Regions from separate parts of the Streptomyces sp. NPDC006294 genome, predicted to be linked through region 3. Evidence: riboswitches for the same ligand, from Rfam matches in the RefSeq annotation. Region 3 holds a riboswitch; each other region holds the start of a gene.
The links. Region 3 has a riboswitch for cobalamin ahead of ACFYOP_RS31830 (cobalamin biosynthesis protein). Riboswitches for the same ligand answer to the same signal wherever they lie in the genome.

Region 1 (3,589 bases), on a different contig from region 3:
CGGCATCACCCCACGGGCCTTGCCCTGCCCGTTGCGGCACGATTCGCTCAGCAGGTACGAGTCGACGCCCACCTTCTCCAGCTCGGCGGGGCTGAAGCCCTCGCCCTCGTTGAAGCCGTAGTTCCAGCCCGCGAAGACCAGATCGGCGCGGGCGTCGAGGACCAGCTCCTTGTTGATCGTCTTCTTCGAGAGCCACTTGGTCTTCCGGTACGCGTCCTTCCAGGGCACGCCTGTGAGGTCGCCCCTGTCGTCGGGCATCACATAGCCCGCCATCCGGTCCTCGAGTCCGAGCGCGAACATGATCTCGGTGATGCCGACGTCATTGGTGACCACACGCCGCGGCGCCGTGTCGTAGCTCTTCTTCTGGCCGCAGTTCTCGACGGTCACCGGATAGTGGCCACCGCGCGCGGTGGCACCACCACCCTCCTGGTCCGTGGTGACTTCCGCGCCGCAGCCGGTGAGCACCAGGGCGGCGGCGAGTGCGAGTGCTGCGGGGCGTACGGGATTAGGCATGACGGTCATGGCTCCTCAAGAGGCCGGCTGAGTGGGCGGGAGACGGTCGAAGAGCAGTTGCACGGCGCCGGACTCGGGATGCGGTACGCGGTGTGCCCGTACGCCGAAGACCTCGGCCAGCAGCTCCGGCGTGAGCACGTCGTGCGGAGCGCCGGACGCGACGATCCGGCCGCCGTCGATGACGTAGAGCAGGTCGCAGTGGAGCGCCGCGAGGTTGAGGTCGTGCAGCGCGGTCAGCACGGTCAGCCCTCCCCCAGACTCCGTCCGGGGGGACCCCCAGCTGCGGACCAGAGCCAGCACGTCCAGCTGCTGGGCGATGTCGAGGTGGTTGGTGGGCTCGTCGAGCACCAGTACGCTCGACTGCTGCGCGAGCGCGCGGGCGATCAGGACCCGTTGCTTCTCGCCGCCGGAGAGGGTGAGGAAGCCGCGGTCGGCGAGGTGGCCGGCGTCTACCCTCACCAGCGCGGCCTCGCACGCCTTCCGGTCCTCGTCGGTGGTCCGGGCCGTCGACCGCTGGTGCGGCAGCCGCCCCATCGCCACGACCTCGGCGACCGTGAAGTCGAACTCGGTGACCGCTTCCTGGGGCAGGGCGGCCAGGCGGCGGGCGCCTTCGCGCGCGCTGAGGGTGTGCAGGTCCTCACCGTCGAGCCGGACCGTGCCGGCCGAGGGGCGCAGCGCCCGGTAGACGCAGCGCAACAGCGTGGACTTGCCGCTGCCGTTGGGCCCGACGAGCCCGACGACCTGCCCGCTGTCCGCCCGGAGCGTGACCTCCGCCACCAGCCGCGCGCCGGCGATCTCGACGGTCAGTGCAGCTGTCTCGACGCGCATCAGGCGCCTCCGAAACTGTAGGAGCGGCGGCGCATCAGCAGGACGAAGCACGGCACGCCGATGACGGCGGTCAGTACGCCCACCGGCAGTTCGACGGGAGCGAGCACCACACGCGACAGGATGTCCACCCAGATCAGCAGGACGGCGCCCGCGAGCGGGGCGACGGCCAGCAGCCGGCGATGGTCCGCGCCGACCAGCATCCGTGCGGCGTGCGGAACCATCAGGCCGACGAAACCGATCGCACCGCTCACGGCGACCACCGCCCCCGTGACGGCGGCGCAGACCAGGAACAGCTCCTTGCGCAGCCGTCTCGCGTCCACCCCCAGCGCGGCCGCGGTCTCGTCCCCCATCGCCAGGGCGTTCAGACGGCGCGCCGCCACAGTGAGGTGGGCCAGACCGGCGAGCACGGCTCCCGCGGCGATCGGCACGGATGCCCAACTGGCCCCGCCGAGGCTCCCGAGCAGCCACATCATCGCGGACCGGGCAGCCTCGCCGCGTTCGGCCGCGAACACCATGAAGGTGGTGACGGCCGAGAAGCCGTAGTACATCGCGGTGCCCGTCAGGACGAGCCGCAGCGGGGTCAGACCGTCAGCGGTGCGGGCGATCGTGTACACCAGCGTCATGGCGAGGAGAGCGGAGAGGAAGGCCGCCGTGGACAGGGCCCACAGGCCGAGAGCGCCGAAGGCTCCGAAGAGGAGGACGGCATTGGCTCCGACGGCCGCGCCCGAGGAGATGCCGAGGACGAACGGGTCGGCGAGGGCGTTGCGGACCATGGCCTGTACGGCGACGCCGATGGCGGACAGGCCGGCCCCGACGACGGCGGCCAGCACGGCTCGTGGGAAGCGCAGTTCCCACACGATGGTGTACGCCGGGACTTCGTCGGGGGATATGGATCCGCCGGTCAGCCCGGCCCACAGATGCCGCAGCACCTCGCCCCAGGACAGCCCCGACGCCCCCATCCCTGCCCCGCAGACGATGGAGAGCACGAGCGCGGCGCACAGGGCGGCAAGAAGGGGCGGCAGGGATACACGCCTGGGCGGCGCGGGGCCGGTGCCGGTACGCGCCGTGTGAGGTGGCGCGGCCGGTTCGAGTTCGAGGGGGGTGGCCACGGGCGGTTCGCCTTCGCCTCGGGCCGTGCACCCACGGGAGCACAGGCGCGGCGCGGGACGCGGGGCGCCCTGTGCAGCACCCTCTCGCAGTCCACGGCGAATCGACAGGAGCCTTCACCGCCGCGGGTGATCGGGCTCGCGGGGCCATTGTGGGGCTCCGCCTACCGTTGCGGGTCAGCGCCGGACTTCGACCGGACTTCCCCCGCGGGGCGACTTGCAGCATAGCGTGTGCGAAAGGGCGCCCGTCCGTCATCTCCGTCTTCTCTGTCACCTCCGTCATCGAGAGGATGCGGCTCACGCGAGCACGGGGGTCGGGCCGGTCCGCCTCCCGGACCGGGCTCAGGCGCGTGCCCGCGTCGGCAGTCGTGCGGTGGTCTCCATCAGCCGGACGGTGAACGGGTGTCGCGGGGCGGTGAGGAGCTGCCGCGCCGGTCCCTCCTCGACGAGGTCGCCGGCCTCCAGCACGGCGATGCGGGTGGCCGTCGCGGCTGTGGCCAGGTCGTGTGTGATCAGGACCAGGGACAGGTCGCCCCGGTCGCGCACGAGTCCGGCGAGCGTGTCGAGGATCGCCCGCCGGGTGACCGTGTCGAGGCCGGAGGTGATCTCGTCGCAGATCAGCACACGGGGCCGGGCCAGCAGGGCGCGGGCCAGCGCGGCGCGCTGGAGTTCACCGCCGGACAGCCGGCCGGGGCGACGGCGTACGAGGTCTTCGGTCAGGCCGAGGCCGGCGAGCGTGGCCAGCGCTTCGGCCAGGGCGTCCGCCTCGGCCGTCCCCCGCAGCCGCACCGCCGTCCGGGCCACCTGGTCCAGGACCGGGCGGTGTTCGTCGAACGCCGCCCTGGCGTCCTGGAAGACGTACTGCACCGCGGCGAGTTGCTGACGTGTGCGGTCTCTCAGGCTGCGCGGGAGCGGGACGCCGTCGAGCAGGATCTCCCCGTCGTGGTCGCGGTGCAGGCCGGCCAGGCAGCGGGCGAGGGTGGTCTTTCCGCTGCCCGAGCGGCCGACGACAGCGAGGCATGCGCCGGCGCGAAGGGTGAGTCCGGGGGTGCGGAGCACAGCGGTCCGGCCGTGGCGGGCGGTGAGGGGCCCGGCCCGCAGGACCGCGTCGCCCTCGGAGTCCGGCTCGACGCGGGTGGCGG
Region 2 (3,589 bases), on a different contig from region 3:
GCTGCGCTGGGGGCCGTGACGGCCCGCGTCCCCCGGCACCGCCCCCCTTCGAACCGACCCGACCCACCAGGGAGTTCCTGTGCTCGACACCGAATTCTTCCGCCGCTGGCTGGCAGCGGTCGCTGCCGCCGTGGACCGGGAGGCGGACCGACTGACCGAGTTGGACTCGGCGATCGGTGACGCGGATCACGGCAGCAATCTCCGGCGCGGCTTCGCGGCCGTCGGCACCGCGCTGGAGAAGGAGCCGCCGGCGACGCCCGGCGCGGTCCTGATGCTGGCCGGACGGCAGTTGGTGTCGACGGTCGGCGGCGCGTCGGGCCCGCTGTACGGGACGCTGCTGCGGCGCACCGGCAAGGCGCTGGGCGACGACGCGGAGGTGACGCCCGCGCAGCTCGCGGAGGCGCTGCGGACGGGGGTCGCCGCGGTGGCGCAGCTGGGCGGCGCGAAGGCGGGCGACAAGACGATGCTGGACGCCCTCGAGCCGGCGGTGGCGGCGCTCGGTGACAGCACCGGGTCGTTCGCCGCGGCCCGCGAGGCGGCCGAGCAAGGGGCCCTGGCGACGGTGCCGTTGCAGGCGCGCAAGGGCAGGGCGAGCTATCTCGGTGAGCGCAGCATCGGCCACCAGGACCCCGGAGCCACGTCCTCCGCCCTGCTGGTCGCCGCGCTCGCCGAGACGGTGGAGACGGCATGAGCGGCGGCGGGCAGGTCGGGATCGTGCTGGTCTCGCACAGCAGGGAGGTCGCCGCCGCCGTCGCCGAACTGGCCAAGGGGCTCGCGGGCGGCGGCGGTACGGCCCCGGTGGCGCCGGCCGGCGGGACCCCGGACGGCGGTCTCGGCACCAGCGCCGAACTGATCACCGCGGCGGCGGAGCAGGTCGACGGCGGGGCGGGCGTCGCGGTCCTGGTGGACCTGGGCAGCGCCGTGCTGACGGTCAAGGCGCTGCTGGCCGAGGGCGACGAACTGCCCGACGGGACCCGGCTGGTGGACGCGCCGTTCGTGGAGGGCGCGGTGGCGGCCCTGGTGACGGCCTCCGCCGGGGCCGACCTGGACGCGGTGGAGGCGGCGGCCTCGGAGGCGTACGACTACCGCAAAGTGTGACGTACGGCTGCGGCGGCCCCTCGGGCACCGCCGCCGCGAGAGGCGAGGTGCGGCGGCCGTGAACCGTGCGGCGCCGCCGCCGCGAACCCGGACATACCGCGGCCGCGGACAGCCACCCGCGCCGCCGCCCCCGGCCCGGATGTGGCGAACGGCTCACCCCGTCGCGGCCCGGTGCGCCCGTGCGCGGCTTGTGATGTCGCTGGTCGGCGCATTACTGTCACGGGGCCTTGGTGTTCGGGAAACCGGTGCGGTACCGGTGCGGCCCTCGCCACTGTGATCGGGAAGTCCGGCTCCGACCCCTCACGGGGAGCCACTGGGACACCGCGCCTGCGCGTGGTGCCCGGGAAGGCGGAGTACGGGCGGCATGACCCGTCAGCCAGGAGACCGGCCAGGGTGCGTTGTCCATCCACGAGGTGCTGGAGAGGGTCTCCCACATCATGCATATAGCCGAGGGGTATCTGCCCCCGTTGCACGCGGCCGCCTGGGGCGTCGCTTCCGCCCCGTTCGTCGTCCACGGCGTACGCGCCCTGACCCGCGAGGTCAGGTCCAATCCCGATTCGACCCTGCTGCTCGGCGCTGCGGGCGCCTTCACGTTCGTCCTGTCGGCGCTGAAGATCCCGTCGGTGACCGGCAGTTGCTCGCACCCGACCGGTACCGGTCTCGGCGCGATCCTGTTCAGACCGCCGATCATGGCGGTACTCGGCACCATCACGCTGCTCTTCCAGGCACTGCTGCTGGCGCACGGCGGTCTGACCACGCTCGGCGCCAACGTCTTCTCGATGGCGGTCGTCGGCCCCTGGGCGGGGTACGGGGTGTACCGGCTGCTGCGCCGGTCCGGGGCGCCGCTGATGGTGAGCGTGTTCTTCGGCGCGTTCACCGCCGACCTGTCCACGTACTGCGTGACCACCGTCCAACTGGCGCTCGCCTTCCCCGACCCGGGCAGCGGCGTGGCGGGCTCGCTGGCGAAGTTCGGCGGGATCTTCGCGCTCACGCAGATCCCGCTGGCGGTCAGCGAGGGCCTGCTCACCGTGCTGGTGATGCGGCTGCTCAGCCGGTCCAGCAAGGGCGAACTGACCAGGCTGGGCGTGCTGGTTCCGGGTGCGAAGAAGGAGGCAACGGTCCGATGAACCGTAACGCGAGGATCAACGCCCTGCTCCTGCTGGCCGTTGCGGCCCTGGCCGTCCTGCCCCTGGTGCTGGGGCTCGGGGACCACAAGGCCGAGCCGTTCACCGGCTCGGACGGGGAGGCCGAGACGGCGATCACGGAGCTCGAACCGGACTACGAGCCCTGGTTCTCCCCGCTGTACGAACCGCCGTCCGGCGAGATCGAGTCGGCGCTGTTCTCCCTGCAGGCGGCGCTCGGCGCGGGCGTGCTGGCGTACTACTTCGGGCTGCGCCGGGGCCGGCGGCAGGGCGAGGAGCGGGCGAAAGAGGCGCAGAGCAAGGAGGCGGGGGCGAAAGCCGCCGCCAAGGACTCCGACGCCGCCGCGCCCCCGGCGTAGCCGCCGATGCTTCCCATCGACGTGGCGGCGCACAGCAGCAGCTGGCGCCGCCGCCACCCGTGTGAGAAGGCCGCCCTCGGGATCGGTCTGACGGTGACGGCCGTCTGCCTGCCACCGTGGCCCGGCGCCGTCCTCGTCGCCGCGGCCACGCTCGTCGTGCTGCTCGGTCCTGCGGGGGTGGCGCCGCGCCGGCTCTGGCGGGCGTTCCGTATCCCGCTGGGGTTCTGTGTCACCGGGGCCGTACCGCTGCTGTTCGCGGTGGGCGGCCCGGACGGCCTGGTCGCGCTCGCCCCGGACGGGCCGGGACAGGCGGTGCGGCTGCTGCTGCGCACGTCCGCGGCCTCTCTGGGCGTACTGCTGTTCGCCTTCACGACGCCGATGTCCGACCTGCTGCCGCGGCTGGTCAAGGCGGGCGTGCCGCCCGCGGTGGTCGACGTGGCGCTCGTCATGTACCGGATCAGTTTCCTGCTGCTCGACGCCGTGGCGAACATCCGCCAGGCCCAGGCCGCCCGTCTCGGCCACACGACGCGAGCCGCCGCCTGGCGCTCGCTCGCGGGGCTCGGGGCGACGGCCTTCGTGCGCGCCTTCGACCGGGCGAGCCGGCTGCAGACGGGGCTCGCGGGCCGCGGCTACGACGGCACCCTGCGGGTGCTGGTGCCGCCGGCCACGGTGTCCCGCCTGTTCCTCGCCGGGGTGGCCGCGCTGCTGACCGGGATCGTCGTCCTCACTCTCGTGCTCGAAAGGTTCGCCCTGTGATCGTGGAACTCGTCGACGCCGGTTACGCCTACGAGGACGGCCCCGCCGTCCTCACCGGGATCGGCCTCGGCCTCGCGGAGGGCAGGTCGACCGCGCTGCTCGGACGCAACGGCAGCGGCAAGACGACCCTGTTGCGGCTGCTGAGCGGCGGGCTGCGGCCCGCGACCGGCCGGCTGCGGCTGGGCGGCGAGCCGGTGACCTACGACCGGGCCGGACTGACCCGGCTCCGTACGA
Region 3 (3,589 bases):
GGTCGCGCAGTGCGTGGAGCATGTTCCGGGCCAGTTCGTCCGTGCCGTAGAGGGCGTAGGGGGCGACACGGACCGGGCCGCCGAGGGCGGCGGTCATGTAGTGGACGGGCGGGAGTTCGGGGACGAGCGTGGAGACCGCCGTCGCGTGGACGGCGTGGGTGTGCACGACGGCGCGTGCGCCGGTCTCGCGGTGGATCGCCAGGTGCAGGGGCAGTTCGCTGGTGGGCGTCAGGTCGCCGAGGACCTGTTTGCCGTCGAGGTCGACGGCGACGGTGTCGCGGTCCGTGAGCCGGTCGTAGGGGACTCCGCTCGGGGTGACGAGGACCACCTCGCCGACCCGGACCGAGACGTTGCCCGAGGTGCCGACGACGAGTCCTTCGGCCGCGGTCCTGCGGGCGGTGTACACGAGCTCCCGCCATGCCTGCTCGATGCCGTTCCGCCGTCCCTGGCCGGTCGCCGCACCGGTCGCCTCATCAGTCATGGCGGCGATCCTGCCAGCCGGGCGCGCGACCCCGGTGACACGGAGGGTGTTCGAGTGGCTGCTGTGCGCGTCACCGGAGCTGGAAATCGGATTAAGCGGAATCAGTCGACCCCACTTGGGGACACCGCGAAGTCCGACCCAGTTCACCTTCCGTTCATCCAGGTTGCCTACGGTCCTCGCGTCAATGACGTCAAACGATTGCCTGGGTAAATGGAACACATCACACTGCTGCTCGCGATCGTTATCGTGACAGCGCTCGTGTTCGATTTCACGAACGGTTTCCACGACACCGCCAACGCGATGGCGACGACCATCTCGACCGGCGCCATGAAGCCCAAGACCGCGGTGGCCATGTCCGCCGTTCTGAACCTCGTCGGCGCTTTCCTCTCCGTGGAGGTCGCCAAGACCATCTCCAGCGGACTGGTCGACGAATCAGGCATCACACCTGAAGTCATCTTCGCGGCGCTCGTCGGCGCCATCCTGTGGAACCTGCTCACCTGGCTGGTGGGCCTGCCGTCCAGCTCCTCGCACGCCCTCATGGGCGGTCTGATCGGCGCCACGGTCGCCTCGGTCGGCTTCGCGGGGGTCAACGGCGGCGTCGTCGTCACCAAGGTGCTCATCCCGGCCATCGCCGCGCCGGTCGTGGCCGGTCTCGCCGCCATGCTGGCGGCGCGGCTGACGTACCGGGTCGACAGGAACACCGACGCGAAGGCCACCGCCAAGGGGTACCGCGCCGGTCAGATCGCCTCCGCCGGTCTCGTCTCCCTGGCGCACGGCACCAACGACGCCCAGAAGACCATGGGCATCATCACGCTCGCCCTGGTCGCCGGCAATGTCGTCGCCCCCGGGTCCAACCCTCCGATGTGGGTCATCGTCTCGGCCGGTATGGCGATCGCGCTCGGCACCTACCTCGGCGGCTGGCGCATCATCCGCACCATGGGCAAGGGCCTCACGGACCTCCAGCCGCAGCAGGGCTTCGCCGCCCAGACCAGCGCGGCCAGCGTGATCCTCGCCTCCTCGAACCTCGGCTTCTCGCTGTCGACCACGCACTCCTGCTCCGGCGCCGTCATGGGCGCGGGCCTCGGCCGCAAGGGCGGCGTGGTCCGCTGGTCCACCGCCACCCGGATGTTCGTGGCCTGGGGTCTGACCCTGCCGGCCGCCGGACTCGTCGCGGCGATCTCCGAGTACGTCACCAAGCAGGGCGGCTGGGGTGTCGCGGCCGTCGCCGCCTTCCTCGTCGGCTCCTGCATCGCGATCTGGTTCATCTCGCGCCGTCAGGTCGTCGACCACACCAACGTCAACGACGTCGACACCGAGGAGCCCGCGGACGTCGTCACGGACGCCGTCACGGCCGTCACCCCGCCGCCCGTCGGCGAACTGAAGACCACTGTCCCGGCCCCCGCCGACCCCGAGCCGGTCCGTCCGGCCGCGGTGTAAGGAAGCAGCAGCATGAAGATCGACTGGGTAGCCCTCGGCTCCGTGTTCGGCGTGAGCCTCGTCGCCACCGTCGCCCTGGTGGGCCTGTTCACCCTGGGCATCGTGGGCCTGAGCAAGCAGGGGTCCGGCACGCAGACCGCCGGTTCCGGCGTGCTGACCCGCACCGGCGCGTACGCGTGCTTCGCGCTCTGCGCGGCGGCGGTGGCCTACGGGATCTATCTGATCGTCACCTGACGTCCCATAGCCGCACGGAGGCCGGGCCGGACGCACCCACGGGTGGGTCCGGCCCGGCCTTCGCGTGTCCGCCCGTGTGGGACTGCGCACACTGTCCCGCAGCAGGTCAAGGGTGAGTTGACGGGCGTTCGCGCACATGGTGGACTGCCGGGGCCATCTACGGCGGCAGAAGAGGAAGTCCGGTGCGAATCCGGCGCGGTCCCGCCACTGTCACCCGGGGACACCACCCGGGGAGCCAGGAACTCTCGCCGCCGGTCACGTCGAACCAGGGCGCGGACCCTGAGTGAGGACTCCTGCCATGCCCGGCCGCGGTACTGCCCTGTCTGCACTGCCCGCCTTGCCCGCACTGCCTGTCGGACCCCGTCCCTGCGGACATCTCCCCTCGGACGGCTGATCCCGTGCGCGCCGACCGGATCTTCGTGTACGGCGCCGCGGCCGGCCTCGTCGGCGACCGACTCCTGGGCGATCCCCGCCGGGGGCATCCGGTCGCCGTGTTCGGGCGGGCCGCGGGCGCCGTCGAGCGTGCGCTGTGGCGTGACCACCGGGGCCGAGGGGCCCTGCACACCGCGCTGTGCGCCGGCGGAGCCGTGGCCGCGGCGGCCCTGGCCGCACGTGCCGTACGCCGCTCCCCCGCCGCCTCGCTCGCCCTGACCGCCGCCGCCACCTGGGCCGTCCTCGGGGGCACGACGCTCGGCCGTGAGGCCACGGCCGTCGGAGAGGCGCTGGCCGCCGGGGACGTCGAGGCCGCGCGCGAGCGGCTGCCCCATCTGTGCGGCCGCGATCCGCAGGCCCTGGACGAGCAGCAGATCGCCCGCGCCGTCGTGGAGTCCGTCGCCGAGAACACCTCCGACGCGGTCGTGGGCGCCCTCGTGTGGGGCGCCGTGGCCGGCGTGCCCGGGCTGGTGGGCTTCCGGGCGGTGAACACCCTGGACGCGATGGTCGGCCACAGGTCGCCGCGCCACCGGCGCTACGGCTGGGCCTCGGCCCGCCTCGACGACGTCGCCGGCTGGCCGGGCGCCCGGCTGACCGCCGTGCTGGCGGCCCTGGGCGGGCCCGACCCGCGAGGCGCCGTACGGGCCTGGCGGGCGGACGCCGCCAAGCACCCGAGCCCCAACGCGGGCCCCGTGGAGGCGTCCTTCGCGGGCGCCCTCGGCGTACGGCTGGGCGGGACCCTCTCCTACGGCGGCCGGGTCGAGCACCGGCCGGTGCTGTGCGCGGAGGGCCGTGCGGTGGAATTCGGCGACATCGGACGGGCGGTGCGGCTGTCGCGCCGAGTGGGGCTGCTGGCCCTGGCGGTCTGCGCGGTCGCACGGCTCGGCGCGGGGGCACTGAAACGGAGACGGGCATGAGCGGTGGGCTGCTGGTCGCGGGAACCACCTCGGACGCGGGCAAGAGCGTCGTCACCGCGGGGATCTGCCGGTGGCTGGTGCGGCAGGG
Region 4 (3,589 bases), on a different contig from region 3:
GTCGCACGTTCACAGCTTCATTGACGCTGCTCTTGCCGCGGGGGTTCAGGAGTTCCGTGCTTGGTCTGTGTTTCCTGATCATGACGATCTATCTCGGGCTACGGTATGGCACAACTGTGAAGACGGATCGGGAACCATCTGGTTGGGTGTTCCTATCGGGAATGTGATAGCGAATCACGACCTCCGAGATCCTAGTACCTGGGGTGGCGTCCTCGAAGAAGTCCTTCGTGGCCTTCGCGATATTCCAGATTCTCCCGATTTGGAGTATTCGAGGGCACCCGAAGAGTCTTCGCGGGGCAGGCAAGAGGTTATTTCCGAAGAAGCGTTTCGGGCTATTGTGGACCAGGCTCTCAAAGAGGGTTTCGATAGGGGTCGCGAGAATGGGAGAGGCGATACGGAGGAGGGCGCAGCCGAGGCTGGTCGTGTCGATGTATCCCATGTGGAACGGGCCTTGGCCTACCGGCGTACGTATGCAGCGCTGAGTAGTCAGATACAGCTGTCCCGGATTTCGCGTTTCTTGACCGTGGGCTCGGCCCTGACCGGAGCTCTTCTGCTCTCCGCTGCGGCAGTGGTCACCGCGGTGACCTGGCGCCAGGTGGACATGCGACCGTATAACGCGGCAGGTGGTGTGCTCCTTGCACTGCTCCTGGTGGTGTTCGTCTTTGGCCGGCGCATGAGCACCGGTCAGCCGAAGGGGGTGGAGCCGAAGTCGGTTGCGGAATTGAGACTAGAAGTCGACCTTTTGGAGGAGCGGCGCATCCTCGAAGCGTCCACCGGGGCACGGTCCTCGAAGGATCGGCAGCACTCCTACCGGGAGTCGATCCCGCAGGAGATCGACCGGTTGCGGCGCGAGACGCGGCGTTATCGACGGGTGCACAACTTCTTTCAGTGGGGCCTCTTCGTTGCGTCAGTGGCCATGATGGTGACCTCGGCCGTCTACGAGCAGCCGCAGCCCGGCAAGGCAATTATGATCTCTCTCGGGGCATTCGTGTCGCTGACCACTGCGGTGACTGGCTACTTCAAGTACCGGGAACGCGCTTTCAACCTTCAGCAGACTTCCGACGCGATCGAACAGCACGTCACTGCCTTTGACTTGGCGATCTCCCCGTACAACCAGCAGGACGAGGCGGCCAACCTGGAGAAACTGGCCGAGAACGTCGAGACGCTGAGGGTAGAGCAGCGCAAGCGCCAACAGCAGCTAGAGCAACCCAACCAGGGACAGCAAGAGGTCATCTGACTGGCGGCGGCTGGACTGCGGTCAGACGCCCACCTCGCCCGAGACCCTCGAGGTCGCACGGGCTGGAGTGCACCGCTCTGCTGCCCTGGTTCAGTCCTTCACTTCCGGGCCGTGGTCCGCACTCCGTGGCCGTACAATGGGCCCTGGACGCAGGGGGATCCGGTGCGAATCCGGAACTGTCCCGCAACGGTGTGCGCCTCCAGGCGTCAGTCCGAGGACCTGCCCATCCAGAACGTGCCCGAGCGTGTCCGCGCGCCCGTGCCCTTCTGGGAGGGCTTCGGGACATCGACTTGAAGCTCGATCCATATGGATCGAGCTTTCTTGCTGTCGACCTCCAGGTCTCTCCAACGAAGGGGCGAGGTCTGTGCGAGCGCGCAGACGAGTTGCCGCCGTCACCGGCGGAGACAGCCAGGAGGACTTCGTGACTATTCAGATCGCGCCGCTGGCGGCCCTGCTCCTTGTCGTGAGCATTGCCGTCGGCATCACGGTCTTCAAGTACACCGCCCGTACCGCCGGCCGCGGCGATCTGGGGACGGCGATTGGCTCGGGGGCTGCCGTGGCGATGGTCCTGGCGCTGCTGCTCGCCCCCGGGTTCGGACAGACCCCGGCCAACCCCGCGACATCGACGACCACCCCGGGCGCGGCCGAGCCTGTCCAGTAGTCGACGGTTAGGTGTGGCGGCGGTCAGTTGCCGACAACCCTCGCAGGCGTTGCGTTGTCGGCTGCTGCTGCTGCAGAAGAAAATTTCGGTGTGGCGAGCAGCTCCGCCGCGGGTCTGCTGGGTTGCGTTGTTCTGGTTACCAGCCGGCCAGCAGACTGTCACTGGCCCCGAGGGCCTGGCTACTGGGCCATCTGTGGGCCACAGGGCTGAATAGCGGTCGCCGTGCGCTCATAACTGCAGGTGAGACCAGGACGCGCGCGTTACGCGTGGCGGTCTTGAAAACCGTCGTGGCGCGAGTCACCGTGGGTTCAAATCCCACACCCACCGCTTGCAGGTCAGAGAAGTAGCAGGTCAGAGGGCGCGGCTCCGGTTCGGAGCCGCGCCCTTGGCGTTCACCTTGTCTCACCCTGGGGCGGGGTGTCCCACCGTTGACCGGTGCGTGTGGCCAGCCAGGTCGCTCGTCTGCGTCCCGGACCCGAGAGCCACTGCGTCCGAACGAGGCACTCGGGTGCCGGGAGCGGCCCCACTCCGTTCTTCACAGGCCTGCGGGGTGTGCGTCGCCTGCCCGGCCGGGCTGTGGAGGTACCGCGGCAGGTGTCGTCCCGGAGTCGGGGGAGGCTTCCTCCGCAGTGATGCCTGTTCGTCGGATGCCGCGCCGCCGTAGCCGCCCCAGGGCGCGGTAGAAGCGGTCCGGCAGGAACACCGCATCGGCGACGATCATCGCGCCGGAGAACAACGGCAGTCCCATGAGCACCGCGATGTTCACGTGCATGCCCAGAAGCAGGAGCAGTACGGGGTATTTCAGCCTGCTGAAGAGGACGAAGGGAAAGGCGACCTGCACCAGCACCGTCATATAGCCGACGACGGTGAGCAGTACATGGTGGCCGTCGATCGCCTGGGACAACTCGGGCCAGGGGCGGAACAGGCCGATGTTCAGGACGTAGTGGAGGGCGGAGCCGTCGGCCCACTTGTGACCCTGCACCTTGTACAGGCCCGCGCATCCGTAGAGGAAACAGACCTGGGCGGCGATGACGAACATGCCGCAGTTGTGCAGCACGGTGGTCAAGATGGATTGGGCGCCGCCGAGTCGGTGACGGAGACCGCTGCCCCACGGGTCGCCTGCCTTGTCGGCCGCCGCCTTGAGCCGGTTTCTGCGAGCGTCGAGGGACCAGCGCCGGCCGCAGGCGGTGAAGACCAGGTAGACGGCCATGAGGACCATGAGGTTGTCCCCGCCGTCCGCCAGGTAGATCGCTCTGGCGTGGAACGACACCACCACGATCGCGAACAGCAGGGACACCGCACGCGTGCGCCAGCCCAGTACGAACAGCGCGCACGTGACAAGAGCGACGGCGTAGCAGATCTCGAAGTACACCGGGCTGTCGGACAGGAGGAGGAGACTGGCCCATCCGCTCTGGTCGTACATCTCCCTGGCAAGTTCGGGCGTCCATGGCGAACCGGGGCCCCACATCTCGTCGCGGTGCGGGAACTCCCGGAGCAGGAAGACGAGGTAGAGCAGCCCGTACCCGATGCGCAGCATCGCCGCCGCGTACAGGGAGACCGGTCGCCCGGTCAGGAGGACGAGGGAAGCGTGGGTCCGGTCGAGCACGCGCTGGAGCACACGATGGAGCACGCCTGCGGCAGCCTGCCCGTTGGCTTCTTGTGGCGCTGTGGGTGCCGTGGTCGGAGCCTTC

Region 1: linked by a shared signal. The riboswitch ahead of ACFYOP_RS22005 (iron ABC transporter permease) and the one ahead of ACFYOP_RS31830 (cobalamin biosynthesis protein) in region 3 are both predicted to bind cobalamin.
Region 2: linked by a shared signal. The riboswitch ahead of ACFYOP_RS12100 (energy-coupling factor ABC transporter permease) and the one ahead of ACFYOP_RS31830 (cobalamin biosynthesis protein) in region 3 are both predicted to bind cobalamin.
Region 4: linked by a shared signal. The riboswitch ahead of ACFYOP_RS15500 (hypothetical protein) and the one ahead of ACFYOP_RS31830 (cobalamin biosynthesis protein) in region 3 are both predicted to bind cobalamin.

What each region holds. Positions count from the first base shown of each region.
Region 1 is NZ_JBIAHV010000012.1:50,820-54,408, forward strand. It holds gene ACFYOP_RS21995 (ABC transporter substrate-binding protein) at 1-513, opposite strand, end outside; gene ACFYOP_RS22000 (ABC transporter ATP-binding protein) at 529-1,341, opposite strand; gene ACFYOP_RS22005 (iron ABC transporter permease) at 1,341-2,450, opposite strand; cobalamin riboswitch at 2,554-2,687, opposite strand; gene ACFYOP_RS22010 (ATP-binding cassette domain-containing protein) at 2,790-3,589, opposite strand, start outside.
Region 2 is NZ_JBIAHV010000006.1:91,160-94,748, reverse strand. It holds gene dhaK (dihydroxyacetone kinase subunit DhaK) at 1-19, shown strand, start outside; gene dhaL (dihydroxyacetone kinase subunit DhaL) at 80-691, shown strand; gene ACFYOP_RS12105 (PTS fructose transporter subunit IIA) at 688-1,098, shown strand; cobalamin riboswitch at 1,310-1,506, shown strand; gene ACFYOP_RS12100 (energy-coupling factor ABC transporter permease) at 1,536-2,225, shown strand; gene ACFYOP_RS12095 (energy-coupling factor ABC transporter substrate-binding protein) at 2,222-2,599, shown strand; gene cbiQ (cobalt ECF transporter T component CbiQ) at 2,606-3,355, shown strand; gene ACFYOP_RS12085 (ATP-binding cassette domain-containing protein) at 3,358-3,589, shown strand, end outside.
Region 3 is NZ_JBIAHV010000025.1:18,837-22,425, reverse strand. It holds gene ACFYOP_RS31845 (class II aldolase/adducin family protein) at 1-481, opposite strand, end outside; gene ACFYOP_RS31840 (inorganic phosphate transporter) at 692-1,918, shown strand; gene ACFYOP_RS31835 (hypothetical protein) at 1,931-2,152, shown strand; cobalamin riboswitch at 2,284-2,417, shown strand; gene ACFYOP_RS31830 (cobalamin biosynthesis protein) at 2,551-3,501, shown strand; gene ACFYOP_RS31825 (cobyric acid synthase) at 3,498-3,589, shown strand, end outside.
Region 4 is NZ_JBIAHV010000008.1:21,050-24,638, reverse strand. It holds gene ACFYOP_RS15505 (DUF4231 domain-containing protein) at 1-1,237, shown strand, start outside; cobalamin riboswitch at 1,359-1,479, shown strand; gene ACFYOP_RS15500 (hypothetical protein) at 1,659-1,898, shown strand; tRNA gene ACFYOP_RS15495 (tRNA-Ser) at 2,112-2,227, shown strand; gene ACFYOP_RS15490 (HTTM domain-containing protein) at 2,434-3,528, opposite strand.